DNA from 2 places in the Methylobacterium sp. WL64 genome. Region 1 is predicted to be linked to the other one. Evidence: predicted binding sites of a transcription regulator. Region 1 holds the regulator's gene; the other holds the start of a gene.
The links. The regulator HrcA, encoded in region 1, represses chaperone genes, less so after heat shock. The targets are predictions, from matches to a motif close to GTTAGCACTCNCNNNNNGNGAGTGCTAAC.
Positions count from the first base shown of each region.

Region 2: groES (co-chaperone GroES) is a predicted target of HrcA. The motif match lies at 3,897-3,925, and genes of this name have one in related genera.

Region 1 covers NZ_VRVA01000001.1:104,685-115,476, reverse strand. Annotated here, with positions in the region: gene FV242_RS00530 (alpha/beta hydrolase) at 1-608, opposite strand, end outside; gene FV242_RS00525 (MFS family transporter) at 703-2,067, opposite strand; gene FV242_RS00520 (DUF1236 domain-containing protein) at 2,308-3,144, shown strand; gene FV242_RS00515 (methyl-accepting chemotaxis protein) at 3,492-5,492, shown strand; gene hrcA (heat-inducible transcriptional repressor HrcA) at 5,514-6,569, opposite strand; gene rph (ribonuclease PH) at 6,736-7,449, shown strand; gene rdgB (RdgB/HAM1 family non-canonical purine NTP pyrophosphatase) at 7,446-8,075, shown strand; gene hemW (radical SAM family heme chaperone HemW) at 8,114-9,289, shown strand; gene FV242_RS00490 (penicillin-binding protein activator) at 9,302-10,588, opposite strand; gene rsmI (16S rRNA (cytidine(1402)-2'-O)-methyltransferase) at 10,722-10,792, shown strand, end outside.
Region 2 covers NZ_VRVA01000003.1:101,140-111,931, forward strand. Annotated here, with positions in the region: gene pdeM (ligase-associated DNA damage response endonuclease PdeM) at 1-463, shown strand, start outside; gene FV242_RS02680 (DUF3455 domain-containing protein) at 536-964, opposite strand; gene FV242_RS02685 (PAS domain-containing methyl-accepting chemotaxis protein) at 1,142-2,602, opposite strand; gene FV242_RS02690 (CorA family divalent cation transporter) at 2,799-3,785, opposite strand; gene groES (co-chaperone GroES) at 3,996-4,286, shown strand; gene groL (chaperonin GroEL) at 4,359-6,002, shown strand; gene FV242_RS02705 (prephenate dehydrogenase) at 6,080-6,901, opposite strand; gene fae (5,6,7,8-tetrahydromethanopterin hydro-lyase) at 7,328-7,837, opposite strand; gene FV242_RS02715 (triphosphoribosyl-dephospho-CoA synthase) at 8,077-8,910, opposite strand; gene FV242_RS02720 (RimK family alpha-L-glutamate ligase) at 8,907-9,815, opposite strand; gene mch (methenyltetrahydromethanopterin cyclohydrolase) at 10,016-10,792, opposite strand, start outside.

The DNA of each region.
Region 1 (10,792 bases):
CCGATCTTTTCGAGGAGCGCGATCAGCGCCGGATCGACCAGTTCCTCGCTCTTCAGGGCGCTCGCGATGTAGGGCACCTGAGAGCGGTAGAACGCGTCGAAAGCCGCGTTGCCGCGCAGGCCCGGCCCGCCCGGCCATTGGGTATGCAGCTTCGCCTGCGGGTAGAGCCCGGAGCGTTCCTGGCCGGTGAACACGGTCTCCAGGTCCTCGGCGGGCAGACGGGCGTAGGGTCCGTACGTCTCCGCATCGCCGCCCGAGCGGCCCCGCCCGACCTGATCGACAACGTAGACCGCAAACCCCTTGGCGGCGAAGCGGTCGGCCCAGCCGGACCGTCCGTCGGGCGTCCCGAGGAAGTTGGTCCCGGTCTGCGCCGTGCCGTGAACCATCACCACCGGATAGGGCTGCGTGACCCGCTCCGGTGCGCGATACGCGACGAACATCTGCCCGTGGGCGGTCGTCCGGTTGTTCGCGGTCTCGTAGCGGCCACCGACGAAGAAGTAGCCGGCGGGTCGGGTCGGCTTGAAGGGCCCGGCTTCCTCGGACCGAGCGCCCTGAGCGGCCCCGAAACAGAGCAGCGCCAGGGCGCCCGTGACGGCGATTTTCAGCATCGTGTCCTCCCGCTTTCGTGTCACGCGATCGGCGGGAGGCCAGTCATCGGGCGTACGGGCCGGCCGCCTCGTCGTTGTCGTCGGCCCGCCGGGTTCAGGCGTGGGCGAACCGGCGCTTCTTGCCGAGCGCCTCTTCCACGGTGCCGGCACCGTCGAGATAGCCGTGCACCTTGGGGTTCGGCATGATCAGCGAACCCACGAACGCCGCCGCCATCAGCACGGTCACGTACCAGAAGAACGTGCTCTCCATGCCGGCGTCCTTGAACCACAGGGCGACGAACTCGGCGGTGCCGCCGAACATGGCGTTGGCCAGCGCGTAGGACAGGCCGACGCCAAGGGCGCGCACGTTAGTGGGGAACAGCTCGGCTTTCACGATGCCGCTGATGCCGGTGTAGAACGACACCACCGACAGGCCGAGGGTGATCAGGGCGAAGGCCAGGTAGGGATCCTTGTTGGTCCCGAGAGCGGTCATCAGCGGCACCACCATGAGCGTGCCGAGGCCGCTATAGAGCAGCATGTTCGCCTTGCGACCGATCCTGTCGGACAACGCGCCGAACAGCGGCTGGATCGCCATGTACACGAACAGCACGCAGGTCATCACCTGCGACGCGGAGGTCTTCGGCATGCCGGCGGTGTTGACCAGGTACTTCTGCATGTAAGTGGTGAACGTGTAGAAGCTCAGGGAGCCGCCGGCCGTGTAGGCCAGGACGACGCAGAACGCCCGCCAGTGCTTGAACAGCTCGGCGAAGGTACCGGCGGTCTCCTTGTCGCCGGCTTCCTTGGTCTCGGCGAGCGAGCGGCGGAGGTACAGCGCCACCACGGCCAACCCGGCGCCGATGAAGAACGGGATGCGCCAGCCCCAGGCGGTCAGCTCCGGGGCGGTCATCACCGTCTGGAGCAGCACCAAGACCAGCGACGCGAGCAGCTGGCCGCCGATCAGCGTGACGTACTGGAACGAGGCGAAGAACCCGCGCTTCCCCTTGATCGCCACCTCGCTCATGTAGGTCGCCGAGGTGCCGTATTCGCCGCCCACCGACAGGCCCTGAAGCATGCGTGCAAGCAGCAGCAGGACGGGGGCCAGCGTGCCGACATGTTCGTAGGTCGGCAATATGCCGATCAGCAGCGAGCCGAAGCACATCATCAGCACCGAGACGACCATCGAGGTCCGCCGCCCGACCCGGTCGGCGATGCGCCCGAACAGCCAGCCGCCCACGGGGCGCATGAAGAAGCCCACCGCGAAAATGCCGGCGGTCTGGAGGAGCTGGCTGGTCGAATCGCCCTTGGGGAAGAAAGCCGGCGCGAAGTAGAGCGCGAAGAACGCGTAGCAATAGAAGTCGTACCACTCGACCAGATTACCTGAGGACGAACCGACGATCGCCCAGATCCGACGCTTGCGGTCGGCGGCGTCGTCGGCGGCACTCGGTGCGATACCGATCGTATCGTCCCTCAGGGCGGACATGGCGTCTCCGTCTTGTGGTTCATCGGCCGGTAACAGCCGGCCTATTCTTCGATGGCGGCGACGTTACAGGCGACGACCGTGATCGCAAGTCCGTGATCGGACTTTGGCCGGGACAGCGGCCGACAGTGTCATTTGTCTTTGCCCTGGATCGCTGACCGGCACGGAACGGTTTTGCGCGGGACCCCGTTGCGGCCCGGCACGGGTGCCGAAGGCACCACAACCACAACGGGACGACAGGCCATGGCGCGGATCTTCAGGGACACGGTGGCGGCCGCCATCCTCATCGCCGGCGCGGCGACGGCGTTTGCGCAGGGAGGCCCCGGCGGCGCTGGCGGCGGCCCGGGCGGTGGTGGTGGACCGGCGGCGGGCGGCGGCGCTGGAGCGGGTGGCGGAGCCGGACCGGGCGGTGCCGGCGGCGGCATGCGCGGTGGAGCGGGTGGAGCCGAAGGCGGCGGGATGCGCGGCGGTTCGGACGGTGGAGCACGGGGGGGCGAGTCGGGCGGTCCGGCCTCGCGCGGTGCAGACGCGCCCGGGCGGTCGGGACAGGCCGGGGGTGCCGGCGAGCGCAGCGGCGGCGCAGATCGGAACGGCCCGGGCGGCACTCCCGACGCTGCAGAAAGGGGTGGCCGCGACGGCGGCCCGGTCGAACAGCGCGGCGGTCGTGACGAGACCGGCCCAGGCCAGCGCGGTGACCGCGGCGGCCGCGACGAGACAGGCCCCAACCAGCGCGGCGATCGAGGGGCTGCAGGTGAGCGCGGCGATCGTGGCGGGCGCGACGGCGTGCGGGGCGGTCGCGGCGGCGGTTCGGCCCGCGGTGCGGTGGGCCGTCTCGACACCCGTCAGCGCACCGAGTTCCGCGGCTCGATCACCCGGCTCGGTGTCTCGCCGCTGCGGGACGTCGCGTTCGGCCTCGCGGTCGGAACCGCGATCCCGCGCTCCGTCAGGCTCCACCGGCTTCCGCCCGCGATCATCGAGATCGTGCCGGAATACGAGGGCTATGACTTCATCCTGGTGCGCGACGACATCGTGATCATCGATCCCGATACTTATGAGATCGTCGACGTGATCCCTGCATGATGTGCGGGATGGTCGCTTCGCCCCGCGCGCAAGCATGACCGACAAACACCTGCTCCGCCGGGGGCACGGATCCCGGCGGGCAGCATTTTGATGAGAGATTCAAGAAAGCCCTGACACTCACTTCGATGCGCAGCAAGAGATTGCAAGATGATCGAAAGCTGTGAAGAATAGCGAAGCGGTCGGCACGGTTGATGCTTCTGAACCAGCAGCTGAGACGCTTCGATGAAGATCGATCGTTCAGTGTCCGCGGACAGCATTCCAGTGATCGACAACAATTATCGGTGTCGATTTACGGGTGCAGGTCCTGCGGGGGTGATCGATCGATTAGCGGCTGACGAGGGCAGGGCATGTCGGGACAGGAATTCAACGCGGTCGGACCTGCGCGCGGCTGGCGACCGCGCCTTGGAGTCTCCGGCCGCGCCATGCTCCTGATCCTGAGCGTGGTCTGTGCCGCCTTCGGCGCAAGTTCTGCCTATCTCTACGCCACGCAATCCTCCGCCCTACGGGCTAACCTCAACGCAAACATGGCGAGCCTGAGCGTCGCATCGGCGCGGAGTGTCGGAAACTGGTTGCGCGGCAAGCTCGACGTGACACAGCTCATGGCGCAGCAGATCGCGCTTGCCGGAATCGGGCCGGAGGCGAACGACGTCCTCGGTCTGCCGATGGCGCGCAACCTCTTCTTCAGTGCGTATATCGGCCGTCCGGACGGCTTTTACACAATGGTGCCCAAGTCCGAGCTGCCCTCCGGCTACGACCCGCGTGAGCGTCCCTGGTACAAGGATGCCTTGGCGGCGGGGCAAGCTGTCTTGACCGAGCCCTATATCGACGCCGGAACCAACGCCGTCACGATCACTGCGGCGGGGCCAGTCTTCGGCAAGAACCGGGCGGTCCTCGGCGTGATCGGAGGCGACTTCGACAGCGCCGCCCTGACCCGGATGATCGCCGAGGTCGGCGCGGGCGGCAAAAGCTACGCATATTTGGTGTCGCGCGGTGGAACGGTGCTGGCCCATCCGCGCGCGGAGCTGATCGGCAAACCGCTGTCGGACTTGATCGCGGGGCCGCCGCCGAAGATCGGCGGCGACCTTGCCGAGACCCAGGAGGGCGGCCGGGCGACCTTCACCGCCTTCGCCCGCGTCCCGAACCTGCCGCCATCGCTCGACTGGTACATCGCGCTCTCGGTCGACAGCGCCGAGGCGCTGGCTTCGACCACGCTGTTGGCGAAGGAGCTGGCGGTGGCCACCCTTCTGGTCCTGCTCGTGGTCGGCCTCGTCGTTGGCCGGCTGATGACGCTCACCGTCTCGCGTCCGCTCAATCGCTTGGTTGGCGTCCTGCAGCGCATGAGCCAGGGCGCGCTCGATACCGAGATCGCCGAGGCTCGGCGCGGCGACGAGATCGGCCTGGTCGGCCAAGCGGTCGAGGGCATCAAGGCTTTGGTGGCGCAGCGGGCGCGCGACCAGGCCGAGGTGAAGCGCGGGGCGGACGAGGCCGCCGAATCCGAGCGCAGGCGCGCGATGAATGCGCTGGCCGATGGCTTCGAGCAGGCCGTCGGGGCGATCGTCGGCATGGTCTCGTCCTCGGCCACCGAGCTTGAGGCCACGGCCCAGACCCTGACGGCGAGCGCGACCCAGGCTGCGGCGCAATCGACCAGCGTCGCGGCCGCCGCCGAGGAGGCGGCCACCAACGTCCGCACGGTCGCGGCCGCAGCGGAGCAACTCGGCACCAGCGTCCGGGAGATTGCCGGGCAGGTGGAGGGCTCGACCACCCTGGCGCAAGCGGCGGTCGGCGAGGCGGACCAGACCGGCCATCTGGTGCAGGACCTGGCCCAGGCGGTCTCGAAGATCGGCGACGCGGTCGGGCTGATCTCCAGCATCGCGGCCCAGACCAATCTCCTCGCCCTGAACGCGACGATCGAGGCCGCGCGCGCGGGCGAGGCCGGACGGGGCTTCGCCGTCGTTGCGTCCGAGGTGAAGGAACTGGCTGCCCAGACCGGACGCGTCACCGAAGAGATCACCGGCCTGATCGGTCGGATCCAAGGATCGACCGACCACGCCACGCAGGCGATCGGCGGGATCATGACGCGCATCCGCGACATCAACCGCGTCACAGGCGCGGTAGCGGCCGCGGTGGAGCAGCAGGGCACGGCGACCCAGGAGATCGTGCGCAACGTCAGCCAGGCGGCGAGCGGGACAGACGAGGTCACCACGAACATCACCGGCGTCGCCGCGGCCTCGGAGCAGACCGGCACGGCCGCCCATCAGGTGCTCGACGCGGCCTCCGCGCTCTCGCGGCAATCGGCGCAGCTGTCTCGCGAGGTTGCAGACTTCCTGCACACCGTCCGGGCCGCTTGAGCGCGGCCCGACGGGCGGCTGTCAGCGGCTGCCGTCGAGCAGCTTCGAGACCACCCGGGCGGTGTAATCGACCATCGGGACGATACGGGCGTAGTTCAGCCGCGTGGGCCCGATCACGCCGACGACGCCGACGATCTTCTGCGACCCGTCGCGGAACGGCGCGGCGATCAGCGACGAGCCCGAGAGCGAGAACAGCTTGTTCTCCGAGCCGATGAAGATCCGCACGCCCTCGCCGCCCTCGGCACGGGCCAGGAGGTCGATGACGTCCTTCTGGGTCTCGAGATCGTTGAACAGCAGGCGGATGCGCTCGAGGTCCTCGACGGCGCGCAGGTCGTCGAGCAGGTTCGCTTGACCGCGCACGATCAGTTGCCGGGCTTCGCTCGGGCCCACCGGCGTCGCGAGGCCTGCATCGACCAAGCGCTCGGTCAGCGCGTCCAACTCGCGCTTCATTGCCTTGCGGCCAGCCTCGATCTCGGCGCGCAGCGTGCCGAGGGTGCGGCCCTGCAGCCGGGCATTGAGGAAGTTCGTGGCCTCCTGGAGCGCGCCGGCTGGCAGACCCGGCGGCAGGTCGACCAGCCGGTTCTCCACCGAGCCGTCGTCGGAGACCAGCACCACGAGGGCGCGGGCCGGATCGAGGCGGACGAACTCGATGTGCTTGAGGTGGACGTTCGCCTTCGTGGTCAGAACCACGCCGGCGCCGCGCGAGATGCCCGACAGCATGGTCGAGGCTGCGGCCAGCGCCGAATCGAAGGTGTGGCCAGAGGCGGCGGCGCGCATCTCCGCCTCGATCCGGGTCTGCTCCTCCTGGCCGACATCGCCGAGTTCGAGCATGGCATCCACGAAGAACCGCAGCCCGAGCTCGGTCGGCAGCCGGCCGGCCGAGGTGTGCGGCGCGAAGATCAGGCCGGAATGCTCCAGGTCCGCCATGACGTTGCGGATCGAGGCCGGCGACAGCGCCATCGGGAGGATGCGCGCCAGGTTGCGCGACCCCACCGGCTCGCCGGTCGTGAGATAGCTCTCGACGATCTGCCGGAAGATCTCGCGGGCGCGCTCGTTGAGGGCGGCGAGCGCCTGCATCGAGGGGTCTTGCGGAAAGAGGCTGTTGGAATCGGTCACGCGGTCATCCTGTCGTGCGATCATGTCCGCCCGGTGTCCAGGGATCAATCCGTACGGCGATGCTTGCCCGCGCAGGCTCCGCGGCCTAAGAGCCCGGCCCTCACACTCTCATCAGAAAGGGCCCGCGATGAGGCCTTCGAAGCGCGCCGCCGACGAGCTGCGGCCGGTCACCCTGGAGCGCGCGGTCTCGCGCTACGCCGAGGGCTCCTGCCTGGTCAGCTTCGGCAACACCCGCGTGCTCTGCACCGCCTCCCTCGAAGAGCGCGGTCCCCCGTGGCTGCGCGGCTCCGGCAAGGGCTGGGTCACCGCCGAGTATGCGATGCTGCCGCGCGCGACGCATGACCGGACCCGGCGCGAGATCAATTCGGGCAAGCCCTCGGGCCGCACGCAGGAGATCCAGCGGCTTATCGGCCGGTCGCTCCGCGCGGTCACCAACCTGCCCGCAATGGGAGAGCGCCAGATCACCGTCGATTGCGACGTGATCCAGGCCGATGGCGGCACCCGTACCGCGGCGATCACCGGTGCCTGGGTGGCGCTCTACGATTGCTTCGCCTGGATGCGCACCCGCTCGATCATCTCGGTGGACCCGCTGCGCGACCACGTCGCGGCCGTGTCTTGCGGCCTGTACAAGGGCACACCGGTGCTCGACCTCGACTACGCCGAGGATTCGGCGGCCGAGACCGACGCGAACTTCGTGCTGACCGGCAAGGGCGGCATCGTCGAGGTGCAGGGCACCGCCGAGATGGAGCCGTTCTCCGAGGCCCAGCTCCTCGAATTGCTGCGGCTGGCCCGCGCCGGCACCGACCGGCTGGTGGCGCTCCAGAAGGAGACGATCGCGTGAGCCGCAGGCTGACCGGCAAGGTGGTGATCGCCACCCACAACGCGGGCAAGCTCACCGAGATGCGCGAGCTGCTGGCACCGTTCGGGATCGAGGCGGTCTCGGCCGGCGAGCTGGGGCTGCCCGAGCCTGACGAGACCGGCACGATGTTCTCCGAGAACGCCGCCATCAAGGCGCATGCCGCCGCCAAGGCGACCGGACTGCCCGCCTTCGCGGACGATTCCGGCCTCTGCGTCGATGCGCTGGACGGCGCGCCGGGCATCTTCTCCGCGCGCTGGGCCGGTCCGACCAAGGACTTTTCCGGCGCGATGGCACGCATCGTCTCGGAGCTGGAACAGCGCGACGCGAGCGACCGGACGGCGCATTTCGTCTCCGCGCTCGTGCTCGCCTGGCCGGACGGCCATACCGAGCTTTTCGAGGGCCGTGTGTTCGGCACGCTCGTTCCGCCGCGGGGCGATGCCGGCTTCGGCTACGATCCGATCTTCCAGCCGGACGGCCATGCCCGGACCTTCGGCGAGATGAGCGCCGAGGAGAAGCACGGTGTCGATTGGCAGAAGGGGGAGGGGCTGTCGCACCGCGCCCGGGCCTTCGTGTTGTTGAGCCGCGCCTGCCTGGCGCCGGCGGCCTGATTGCCAAACCGCGCTGGCACGCGCACATCCCGGCGATCATGACTTCGACCGGCCCGGACCATCCGACCCGCGACGCGGGCTTCGGCATCTACCTGCACTGGCCCTTCTGCGCCGCGAAGTGCCCATATTGCGACTTCAACAGCCACGTCCGGCATGCGGGCGTGGATCAGGCGCGCTACCTCGACGCCTTCCGGGCGGAGATCGCCCACAGCGCCGCCCGTACCCCGGGCCGCACCGTCACCAGCATCTTCCTCGGCGGCGGTACGCCGTCGCTGATGGATCCCGGGACGGTGGCAGGCCTTCTCGACGCGGTGGCGGCGCACTGGGCGATGGCCTCGGATATCGAAATCACCCTGGAGGCCAACCCGTCGAGCGTCGAGGCCAGCCGCTTCCGCGGCTACCGGACCGCCGGGGTGAACCGGGTGTCGCTCGGCGTGCAGGCGCTGGACGACGCGTCGTTGAAGAAGCTCGGGCGGCTGCACAACGCCGAGGACGCCTTCGCGGCGATCGGCATCGCGCAGGCGGTGTTCGACCGGACCTCGTTCGACCTGATCTACGCACGCCCCGACCAGACCCCCGCCCTGTGGCGGGCCGAGCTGAACGAGGCGCTCACCCGCGCCGCCGAACACCTGTCGCTCTACCAGCTCACCATCGAGCCGGGCACGCCGTTCCACGGCCTCGCCGCCGCCGGCAAGCTGGTGACGCCCGACGACGAGGTGGGCCGGATCCTCTACGACGTGACCCAGGAGGTCTGCGGGCAGGCGGGCCTGCCGTCCTACGAGATCTCCAACCATGCCCGGCCGGGCGCGGAATCCCGCCACAACCTGCTCTACTGGCGCTACGGCGAATATGCCGGCATCGGGCCGGGGGCCCATGGGCGCCTTGTCACGCCGGCCGGGCGGATCGGCACCGTCACCGAACGCAACCCGGAAGCGTGGCTCGCCCGCGTCGAGCGCGACGCCCACGGGATCGTCGAGACCGAGACCCTGGCGGCGGCAGACCAGGCCGACGAGTTCCTCGTGATGGGCCTGCGGCTGACTGAGGGGATCGATCCCGAGCGCTACGCCGCCCTGAAGGGCCGGCCGCTCAACAGCAACCGGATCGGCATGCTGGTCGGCGACGGCCTGCTCCATCGCCTGCCGGGCGGCCGAATCGCTGCCACGCCCCGCGGTGCGCCGGTGCTCAACGCCCTGGTGGCCGAACTCGCGGCCTGACGGGCTCGATCATCAAGTCCCGGGCTTGGCTAGGACGCGCGGTGCCGGGCTGACCACGGTCGCGGCGTTGTTGCGGATCTCGTAGACCGCCAGCGCCCGATCGCTGAGCCCCTCTGGCCGAAACCGGAAGGTGCCGTCCGTTCCAGAGAAGCCGGAGGCGTTGGTCAGCGTCGTCTCGGCGAATCGTTGCGATCCGTATTGCCGGTTCAGCGCCGCCGACAGCATCACGGCGTCGTACGCGAGGGAGGCGACCCGCGGCGGCACGGCACCGAACCGGGCCTGGTAGCGACCGCTGAAACTAGAGAAGCCGCTTCGGTCGGGCGAGGCGAACCGCCCGCCCTGGAGCGCGGGCAGCGCGTAGAGCGACGGCTCGTTCCAAAGTGCCGTGCCGACCGGCCTGACCCGGGCCGGGTTGTAGCCGGCCTTAGTCAGCGCCGCCGCCACCGCCGGCATCGCCTCTGCGGTATCCGGGATGAACAGCGTATCGGCCGTCGCGCCGGCCCCCGTGATGACGCGCGCCAGCCGCTCCACCGCCGGCCCGGGGGCCCCCGACGGATAGCGTTCGACCGCCGCGACCCGCGCCCCCTTGCGGGCGACCGCCTCACGGAACTCGGCCTCGACGGCGTTGCCGTAGGCGGTCTCCGGGATCAAAGCCGCGAAGGAGCGCCGGCCGTCGGCGACCGACTCGTCGACGATCCGGTCGACCTCGGGCTGCGGCAGGAAGCTGAGAAGATAGATCCCCCGGGCGGCCACGGAGGCATCCGTCGAGAACCCGATCACCGGTTTGCCGGCGGCCCGGGCGGGTACGGCGGCGGCCTGGACGTTGGCGGCGAAAACGGGACCGAGCACGATGTCGGCGCCCTCCTTCAGGGCCTCCTGAGTCGCCTCCCTGGCGCCGTCCGAACTGCCGCGGTCGTCCTCGATCAGGATCGTCAGGTCCGGTTGCTGGGCCTCGTCGAAGGCGAGCTGCGCGGCGTTGCGCATGGCCGTCCCGACGGCCACTCCAGTGCCGGTCAAAGGCAGGACCAGCGCGACCTTCACGGTTCCCGAGCCGATACGGTTGCCGCCAGCCGCCGCCGGGGTGAGGGGGGCAGCGTTCTGGTCCGCCGCGACCGATGGGGCACCGCCCTGCGGCACGTCGGCCGGCGGCGACAGTTCGGCCCGGGGCTGCCCGCCGCGCCGGGCCGCGCGTCCGTCCCCGAATCCGCCGACGCAGCCACCCAGCGCCAAGGCACTGAGTGCAACGGTCAGGGCGGTGACCCGCACGAGACGGTTCCGCCCACACTTCGGACGCGCCATGGCGGTCTCCTTCGGGCAGGTTCGAACAACCTGACCGGGCATTTTTCAAATGTAAACGCGCCGAGACCGACTTGCCCCCGGACTCGACGTGCAGCCGCGACGCGGGGCCGGCACTGTGGCAAGATCACCCGCGATGAACCGTCGATTCGATGCCCCGGGGCCAGCGATCTCAACCAAACCCACTTCCACACCCCCGTCCCAGAG
Region 2 (10,792 bases), on a different contig from region 1:
GGTCGCGCTCGGGGATTCCTTCCACGATGTCCGCGGCCCGGAGCGGATGGAGCCCGGCGACCGGGCCATGGTGTCGGCTTTGCAGGAGGGCCGGGACTGGGTCTGGATCGCGGGCAATCACGACGCGGCGGTCAGCGAGGGCGTCGGCGGCCGCTACGCCGACGCGCTAACCCTGGGCGGCCTGATCCTGCGTCACGAGCCGAGCGGCGAACCGGTCCCCGGTGAGATCGCCGGCCATCTCCATCCCTGCGGAAAGGTCGCCATGCGCGGCCGGGCGGTCCGCCGCCGCTGCTTCGTCACCGACGGCACCCGCCTGGTGATGCCCGCCTTCGGTGCCTACGCGGGCGGGCTGAACGTCCGCGACCGGGCCATCGACGGCCTATTCCCCAATGGGTTCACGGCCCATCTGCTCGGGGATGGACGGGTCTTCACCATCGGCCGAGCGCAGCTGGCGCGGGATTGACGGGAGCGCGCGTGACAGTTCGAAATATCGCCTCGCCGCGGGTGGGGCCGTGTGAACGAGCGCCGTGAGACGTCAGCGATAGAAGGTGTAGGTCGCGCTGTAGGGCACCCGCGCCGTCTGGCCCGGCATGCAGACGCCCTGCGGTTTCTCACCGCCGACCGTGTCGCTGCGCAGGACATACTGCGTTCCGGCGAGCAACCCGGTTCCGGACGTCCGGCCCGAGAGTAGCAGCCACGCGACCGCCTGGGGTCGCGGTGCGGGCACCTGAGCGATGACGGTACCGAGCACCCGGGATCCGTCCTGCGCCTCCCAGACCGGTCCCTCGAAGTGACGCCCGACCGTGCTTCCATCCGGCTGGACGAGTTCGGCCTCGGGCTTGGCGGGGCCCCAGGCCGGGCCCTTCTCGGCAGCGATGCAGGCATAGACCTGCACGCCCCGGGCGGCGAGCCGCGCGATCGCCACGCTGCCGGGCGGCGGTTCCAGGCCCGCCGGTTCGGCCAATGCGAAAGCCGGAGCGCAGGACGCCACGGCGATGAGGGTTGTCCGCCAAGACCTTGTGAGGCAGCGGAGCGTGATGACGGCGTGGGGAATCGGTTCAGCTCCATCCGGACAGTCCGAACCGCCGATACGTTGCAAACCGCGTGCGCGTTTCACGCCGCGGCTCGCGCGTGTTCCAGGTCAGGCGGATTTCATGAACCGCGTGACACTCTCCGAGAGATCCGCTGAGTGTCCGGCGAGGCTCTCGGCGACTCCCAGGACAGCTTCCGCCAGTTGACCGGTGGCATTGGCGGCTTGCGAAACGCCGCCGATATTGCCGGACATCTCGTGTGTCGAGACCGCCTGCTCCTCGACGGCGCTCGCCATCGCCAGGGTCAGCGTCGAGAGCTCGGCGACGGCGGCGGTGATCATCTCGATCGCTCCGACCGCCTCGCCGGTTGCGCTCTGGATCGCTGCAACCTGCTGGGTGATCTCGCCGGTGGCCTTCGCGGTCTGCTCGGCCAGAGCCTTGACCTCGCTCGCCACCACCGCGAAGCCCCGGCCGGCGGCGCCCGCCCGCGCGGCCTCGATCGTGGCATTCAGCGCCAGGAGGTTGGTCTGCCCGGCGATCGACTTGATCATGCCGACCACCGCGTCGACCTCCCGGGCGTTCTCGGCGAGCTGCCGCATCGTCGCGTCCGTGGTCTCGGCCTGCACCGCGATCTGGCGGGCGCGCTCGGAGACCCGTCCGACCTGACCCGAGATCTCCTGGATCGCGCCGTTCATCTGCTCGGAGTTCGCCGCCACGGACGAGGCCTTCTGCCGAGCGGAATCGGCCGACTGCGTCAGCCCCTCGGCCGAATGCTGCATCTCGCGGATCGCCGAACCCACGGCATCGACGACACGGCTGACGTCGGTGGACATATTCACCTGCGCGGATACGACGGCCCAGGTCAGCATCGGTCCGATGTAATTGCCCTTCCGGTCGTTGACGGCGGTGACCTGCAGATCGAGGGTCTCCGGCCCGACCTTGATCTTGGTCCGGTGCGGCAGCCGGCTCGCATCCGCCAGCATGTTACGCTGGTGACGCGGGTTCTTGTGGAACACGTCGAAGGAGTGGTCGAGCATCTCGTCGACCTTGATCGGCAGCCATTGCTCCAGCGGCCCGAGGGTCCGGCGCGAGGTCGCGTTCAGGTAGTTGATCTTGAACTCGTTGCGGGGATCGGCGGTCATCACCGCGACCGGCATGTTGTCGATCATCGACATCAGCCGATCGATATCGTTCTTCTTGGCCGAGATGTCGGCCGCGAACTTGACCACCTTCACCGGCTTGCCGCGCGCGTCGAGGACGGGGTTGTAGGTCGCCTCCAGCCAGACCTCCGTGCCGTTCTTGTCGATCCGCAGGAATTCGCCGGTGACGTACTGACCGTCCTTCAGCTTCGACCAGAACTCCGTGTACTCTGGCGACTTGGCAGCCATCGGTTCGACAAAGATGCGATGATGTTTGCCTTGTACATCCGCAAGGGTGTACTTCATCAGGTGCAAAAAGTTGTGGTTGGCACTCAGGACTTGCCCGTCCATCGAGAATTCGATGATCGCCAACGACCGGTCCAGGGCGTCAAGCTTGGCCTGCGCCTCGTTATAGACGGTTCTCTTGAACATATCGGTGCCCACGCTGCTCCTGCGAGCATATGGCCGAGATTGGGTTAAATTTTATATAATTCGACAGTCTTTGAAACCGAAGCCTGCATTGAGAGCGCGTCAAATGAAATATTCAATCAAAGTAAGTTGTAATAGTTGATTGGCAGAGGCTTAGATTTGTATTAAAGACAGCTTTTGCCTTTTAAGCTGACGAATATCAGAACCACCCGCGGCTTCGGAAATATACAATTGGAGCAAGAGCGCTGATCAAAATAAGCGCGAGGGCGTAGGGATATCCGTAGGTCCAGTCCAGCTCCGGCATGTGCTTGAAGTTCATGCCGTACATCGAGGCGATCAGCGTCGGCGGCACACCAACCACAGACACCACCGTCAGTACCCGGAAGACGTTGTTCTGCTCGATGTTGATGAGCCCCAATGTGGCGTCGAGGAGGAACTGAACGTTCTCGGCAAGCCGCGTCTCGAACTCGTCCAGGGAGTCGATGTCGCGCCGGATCGTCTCGAAGCGACCGTCGCCGGGCAGGCCGAGCCCTTCGCAAGCGGCCGACACGAACGGCACGATCCGCTCCAGGCCGAGCAGGCTCGCGCGGATCTTCCCGAGAACCTTCCCACGGTTGCTGATGCCGCGCAGGATCCGCCGCAGCGCCAGGTCGCGGCGGCGGGGCGGCGGGCTTTCGAGCCGACGGCGGTCGGCGCCGCGGACATCGAAGTCGAAGATCCGCGTGGACAGCGTGTCGAGTTCGGAGGCCATGTCCTCCAGGGCGTCCGCGAGGCTGTCGACCAACTCCTCCAGGATCACGAGGAAGATCTCGCTCGGCGTCACGCTGCCGTCGCCGTCGGCGATGCGCTTCTCCGACGAGTCGATCGCGCGCATGTCGTGGAACCGGATCGTGACGAGGTGATCTTTCGACAGGAGGAACCCCAGCGGTTTCAACTGGGAATCACTGCGCTCGAAGGTGATCATCGGCGTCGAGAGCGACAGCCCGCCCTTCACGCGCCGCAGCCGGCTGGAGGATTCCACCTCCGACAGTGCGGCCCGGGACGGTACGCGCAGGCCGGTGGCCGCTTCCACGGCGGCGGCCTCCTCGGAACTCGGGTCGTTCAGATCGAGCCAGACGGCATTGCCGGGAATTGGGCCGCCGCGTTCAGGCGTCACCGCGCCTTCGGGTCCGTGGAGGCTCAGCATGAGGGCGCGTTATCCTAGGGGAAATCAGGGCCGATGCCGGGTCATCGCGCCGTCGCGCGCGGGTGCGACAGTCTTGACTTCAAGCCGCACGAGAGCTAACTCGCCGCCGTCATTGGCACTCGCCAAGACAGAGTGCTAACAGTCGGGCTTGGGAGCGGCCGCGCACGCCGCATCAACGCCAACTGCAGACCTGAAGCAAGAGGGCAGCTCATGAAGTTCCGTCCGCTGCACGACCGCGTGGTCGTCCGTCGCATCGAGGGCGAGGAGAAGACCAAGGGCGGCATCATCATTCCGGACACCGCCAAGGAGAAGCCGCAGGAAGGCGAGATCGTCGCCGTCGGTCCCGGCGCTCGCGACGAGCAGGGCCGCGTCAACGCGCTCGACGTGAAGGCGGGGGACCGCGTCCTGTTCGGCAAGTGGTCCGGCACCGAGGTCAAGATCGACGGTCAGGACCTCCTGATCATGAAAGAATCCGACATCATGGGCGTCGTCGCCGCCTGATCGGATCGCCCGTTCCAACCCTTTGAGGCCACCTGAGGCCTTGGGGTCCAACCCAACCACAAGAGGCAAACCATGGCAGCGAAAGACGTTCGTTTCTCCGCCGACGCCCGCGATAAGATGCTGCGCGGCGTCGATATCCTTGCCGACGCGGTGAAGGTGACGCTGGGCCCGAAGGGCCGCAACGTCGTGATCGAGAAGAGCTTCGGCGCCCCGCGCATCACCAAGGACGGCGTCACCGTCGCCAAGGAGATCGAGCTCGCCGACAAGTTCGAGAACATGGGCGCCCAGATGGTGCGCGAAGTGGCCTCGAAGACCAACGACATCGCGGGTGACGGCACCACCACCGCCACCGTGCTGGCCCAGGCCATCGTCCGTGAAGGCGCCAAGTACGTCGCCGCCGGCATCAACCCGATGGACCTGAAGCGCGGCATCGACCTCGCCACCGCCGCTGCGGTGAAGGACATCATCGCGCGCGCCAAGAAGGTCTCGACCTCCGACGAGGTCGCCCAGGTCGGCACGATCTCCGCCAACGGCGACAAGGAGATCGGCGAGATGATCGCCCACGCCATGCAGAAGGTGGGCAACGAGGGCGTGATCACGGTCGAGGAGGCCAAGACGGCCGAGACCGAGCTCGACGTCGTCGAGGGCATGCAGTTCGACCGCGGCTACCTGTCCCCGTACTTCATCACGAACGCGGAGAAGATGGTCGCCGAGCTCGAGGATCCCTACATCCTGATCCACGAGAAGAAGCTGTCGTCGTTGCAGGCGATGCTGCCGGTGCTCGAGGCCGTGGTGCAGACCGGCAAGCCGCTGCTGATCATCGCCGAGGACATCGAGGGCGAGGCGCTGGCCACCCTCGTGGTGAACAAGCTGCGCGGCGGCCTGAAGGTTGCGGCCGTGAAGGCGCCGGGCTTCGGTGACCGCCGCAAGGCGATGCTCGAAGACATCGCGATCCTGACCAAGGGCCAGATGATCGCCGAGGACCTCGGCATCAAGCTCGAGAACGTGACGCTCGACATGCTCGGCCGCGCCAAGCGGGTGCGCATCGAGAAGGAGAACACCACGATCATCGACGGCGTCGGCGAGAAGACCGACATCGAGGGCCGAATCTCGCAGATCAAGGCGCAGATCGAGGAGACCACCTCGGACTACGATCGCGAGAAGCTGCAGGAGCGCCTGGCCAAGCTCGCGGGCGGCGTCGCGGTGATCCGCGTCGGCGGCGCGACCGAGGTCGAGGTCAAGGAGAAGAAGGACCGCGTCGACGACGCCCTCAACGCCACCCGCGCGGCTGTCGAGGAAGGCATCGTCCCGGGCGGCGGCACTGCACTGCTGCGTGCCAAGAAGGCGGTCGCCGCGCTGAAGAGCGATGTTCCGGACGTCCAGGCCGGCATCAAGATCGTGCTGAAGGCGCTTGAGGCCCCGATCCGTCAGATCGCCCAGAACGCAGGCGTGGAAGGCTCGATCGTCGTCGGCAAGATCACCGACAACACCTCCTCGGAGACCTACGGCTTCAACGCCCAGACCGAAGAGTATGTCGACATGATCCAGGCCGGTATCGTCGATCCGGCCAAGGTCGTCCGTACCGCCCTGCAGGACGCCGCTTCCGTGGCCGGCCTGCTGGTCACCACCGAGGCGATGGTGGCCGACGCGCCGAAGAAGGATGGCGGCGCCCCCGCGATGCCGGGCGGCGGCGGCATGGGCGGCATGGATTTCTAAGTCCACGCCAACCATCGATCTGACGAAGGGGGTCGCCGAAAGGCGGCCCCTTTTTTCGTTGGTATGACACGGCCGTCTCACGGTCCCGCGGAAGTCCGAGCCGTCATGAGGGGCGGCTGTTCGACGGCTGCAGAAAGATTTCTGCGTGCGAGATCGGCCTCGACTTGGGCAGCGAGCTTGAAGAAGCGCTGGCGGACATCAGCGGCAAACGGATTGGATCGCTCGATCGCCTCGAACACTTCGGGGGCGTCGTGCCGGACCATGTCGACCGCTTGCATGAGCAGTGAGAAGCTTCGCGTGGTCATGTGAGTGGGAAGCGGCTCCATGGCGACGAGCACCCGCGCGATCAGATGCGTCAGGCCTTGCACGGCCGCGGCCTCGCGGTCGTGGGCCTCGGGCGTCGTGACGATCACCTTGAGCTTCAGCACCGTCCGGAGGAAAGCCGCAGCACGACGCCCGTGCCGTCCCGTGGTGTCAGGGCACACCGCGATCTTCAGTCCCGCGATCCCGCCGACGGCACTCTGCGGGCCGAACAGGGGATGGGTTCCCAGGATCTCGACGCCGGCCGGTAATCCCGCCCGCATGATCTCGACGGGGATCATCTTCACCGAGCCGACATCGACCACCAGCGTTCCCGATCGGAGATGAGGGGCAATGTCGGCCACGACATCGGACAGGCGGGATACCGGAACGGCCAGGATGACGACGGAGCAGCGTGCCGCCGCGATCAAGTCCGTCCGCACGGCGCCGTAGGTCTGGGAATCGGCCTCGGCCGGGCGTGGATCGTAGACGCGCAGCGCCATGTGCGGCCCGAGATGCCGGACGATCAGGCGACCGAAGGCGCCGAAACCGATGACCCCGACGGCGGGGTAGAATTGAGTGGCTTGGGAGACTGACACGGTGACCTCGGGCAGACGCGAGGTCGACGGATCATGATGAAGTGCAACCGCCGACGACGCAGCGGTTGGGCAAGATAAGCAAGCCGCCGCTATGAAAAGGGCGGGCGATAGGATGCGGTGAACGGCAAGCTTGTCATGAGGACGGTCGCCTATGCGGTGCTGCCACGCTCGTCAACAAGGCCGCCTCGATGCCAGGACTCGGCCTGATCGTACGGAATGCTTGAACGCTGCTCGATTGAAGGGCCCAGGTTTCACTGCCCCGAGCGCGCTCTTCCACACCGCGTGATTGCGGAACCAAAAAAAACGGGACGGCTTGCGCCGTCCCGTCTGTCGTCGTGCCTATCGGCTTAAGAAGATAGAAGCCAGTCGCTGGAGCAGGCCCCGCGGTGCGGGCGGAGGCTCACTCTGTCCAGGACCGTCCCCAATCTAATTGGCGGCGAAGGGGTGCTGAGCCGAGTTGCGCTGCTCGGTGACGGTCGAAGCCTTCGGCTCGCCGTTCACGGCGCGCTGGATCGAGAGCTTGGTGGCCTCGTAGTTGTACTTCTGGATCTTGGCGTCGTCGGCCGCTTCCCAGTGGATGAACACGCCGACCAGGATGAACAGGTCGTCGGCCTCATCGGCCGGGATGATGCCTTCGGCGACGGCATCCTGGACGGCCTTGGCAACGCCGTGCTGGGCCGGGCCGAACATCTGGACGGCCTGACGGGCGTCGTTGATGGTGACCTTGTTGAACATCAGGGTGTTCGGCTTGCACGGCAGGTTCGGCGCGATGACCGCGAGCAGGCTGGTGAAGCCGTGCTTGTTGTTCACGAGGCCGTTGCAGAAAGCCGTCTCGGCGGGCGAGCCGCGCGGTCCGATGATCAGGTCGATGTGAGCGACTTCGTTGCCGTCGCCGACGAGGGCTTCGCCAACCTGAACCTTGGTGATCTTCGCCATTCGGTGTCTCTCCCTGGATTCCGAAATAGGGCCGCGGCGCCGGACAATGCCAGCGGCCGGGAAGCCATCCTTGTTATCGGCGCCCGAACCTCCGGACGAGCCGGTTGGGCCGAGCCGGTTGGGCCGGACAGCGCGCCGGACCCTACAGTGCGGCCCAGCGGCTCACAACCCGCGCAAGGCCCTGGATCTGAGGAATTTCTTTGACCGCAGGCCGTGAAAAGCTGGAACTTATCCGCGTATCACGCCAGGGCGGCGCCTGCCGTAGTCAGGGCGTCCCAGAACACGGTCGCCACCGTGAAATCCGCGCTGGTGCCAGGGTTGAGCCCGCGCGCCTTCAACGACGCGTCGAAGAGCAGCAGCGGCTCGACCGGACGTGTGGCGAGATCGAGACCGTCGAGTAAGCCTGCGGCCTCCAGGCGAACAGACTCCGCCACTGGTGCGCCGGCCTTGCGGGCGATGTGGCTGTCCGGAACGGTCCGGAGATAGGCGAGGTGGATCGCGGTGGTGCACCAGGTCGGATCGAGGCCTGCGGCGCGCGCGCCGGCGAGGGCCGGCAGCCCGATCTCTGCGATGTCCGCGAAGCCCGTGCCGTAGGCCCGAGCGATGCGGTCGCGATCTGCCGCTTCCGCCATGGCCGCGCGCAGGGAGGCCGGGGCGGCGGCCGATACGTCGTGCTGGTCGGCCCGGCCGAGGCCTCCCGGGTTCGCGAGCCGGATCGCTGCGAAGACCGCTTCGGAATCGTCAGCCTGCAGGGTGTCCAGCACCGCTTCGACCGATCGGCCCCCTTCCGCTGCGACGGCAAGCGGCGCACACAGGAGCAGGATGCCGAGATTGGTGTTCTGGGCGACGGCCGCCAGGGTGGCCGCGACCCCGGCGCGGACCCGCGCACCGACGCCTGATCCCGCCCGCGCCAGCTCCGGTGCCGAGACGTCGGCGCTGGTGACGAAATCCGCCATGACCATGCGATGGCCGGCTGCGTAGGCGTGGACGTTGCCGGGTTTCAGCGCGTCGAGTTCCGCCAGGCAGGCGGCGCGGTAGAGCGTGCCGATCAGCCCCGGCGCGAGACCGGTCATGCCACCACGAGCCGCGGAATGCTGGCGCCCCGGACGGCGGACAGGAAACCGCGCACGACAGCGCCGGCGATATCGGTGTCGCACACGGTCTGCAGGCCGGACCAGGCCGGCATCGAATTGACTTCGAGGATCGAGAAGCCGCCCTCCCCGTCCTCCACCAGGTCCACCCCGGAATAGTCGACCCCGACCGCGGCGGCGGCGGCCTCGGCCATCTCGGCGGCGTCCCGGGGCATGGCCCAGGGCAGCGGCCGGCCCCCGCGGTGGACGTTGGTGATCCAGCCGTCGCCCTCCCGGATCATGCCGGCGATCGCGCGTCCGTCGCAGACGAACACGCGATAGTCGCGCCACAGCCCGTCCCGCCGCGGCACGTAGCGCTGAAGATAGTAGACACGGGCTACAGCCTCCTCGTCCGGTAGGTCCCCGGGTGTCTCGATCAGCGCGAGCCCCTCCCCTTGCGAGCCGAACAGCGGCTTGAGGACCAGAGGTGCGCCGGGGCGGGCTTCCCGCTCCACGATCTCCGCGGCGGCCTCGCGTTTCGAGACGACCCAGGTCTCCGGGGTCGGAAGGCCGGCACGGGCGATCAGCAGCGAGGTCGCCGCCTTGTCGACCGAGCGCTCGATGGCCGTGGGCGGGTTCCAGACCGTCACGCCCGCCGAGACCAGGGCGTGCAGCACGCCGAGCCGCATGGTGGTCGCCTCGAACGTGCCCCCCGCGATGGTCCGCAGCAACACGCCGCCGGGCAATTCGCCGGAGAAGCCCGGGACCCGCAGCGGCTCGCCGCCGCCGGTGGCCACGATCACGTCGGCCAGGGAGAACAGCACCGGCTCGACCCCCTGCGCCCGCAGGGCCGCCAGGAGCCGGGCCTTGTGCCAATTGCCGTTATCGGCCGCGAGGGCGATGCGCATGGATCGGAGACTCTCGACGGCCCTTTCCTGCACGGGAAAGCACCGGATCTGTGTGGGTGCGAAGCGCGATCGCGAGGGCCGGCCGGGACCGGCTTCCCTCTCTCCCACTGGGGAGAGAGGAACCCTCGCTTCATGCGATTGGCAGTGCGACGTCGTCTACGCCGCGATGCCTCGTGAACCGGAGCTCGAACGCCCCGCGTTTAAGCGAACGACGCTTCGACCAGCGTCGGCTCCAGGCGGCCGCCGCGATACGTGGCGCCGGTGCGCACCGACGTGACGATCGCTTCGGCCGGCGAGAACAGCGCGCCGTCGATCTTGTAGAAATCGCCGTTCACCCGCGAAAAGATCTCGGCGAACGGGGCGCCGTGGTCGCTCGACGTGGTGGACGGGATCTGCTCGGCGAGCTGCTTGGCGTCGGCATCGTCGGCATCGACGAAGAGCTGGACCCGGCCACCGTAGATGATCGCATCGTTGGTGCGGCCCATCGCCTTGATGAAGTCCGGGTGCGGCGGCGAAAGTGGGGCCGACCCGATGCCGTCTACGATCGCGTGCAGGTCGAACCCGACCGTGTGGGCCTTGTGCAGGGCCACCTCGAGTACCCGGGCGACCACCTGGGTCGAGCCGGCCAAGCTCTGGGTCGGTGCGAAGATGAAGGTCAGGTCCTCGGGCCGCAAGCCGGCCGCTTCGGCGACCTTGGCGACGACGCTGTCGGGCGGACCGCCGGCGGCTTCGAGCACCAGAGCGGTCTTCGAAGCGGAATCCCGATAGCCGAGCTCCTGATACAGATCCTCGACCGCAGCGACTGCGCGGCCGGGGCCCGAGCCGAGGGCGAAGAAGCCGGAATCGCCGGCTTCATCGGCCAGGCTCCAGCCCGCATACTGGCTGCCCAGGCAGGCGAGCACCGGGTCGGCCGCATGGACGATCACGGAATACGGCCAGGAGGCGATCGGGCCGCTCGGGGCGATGCTCACGGTGCC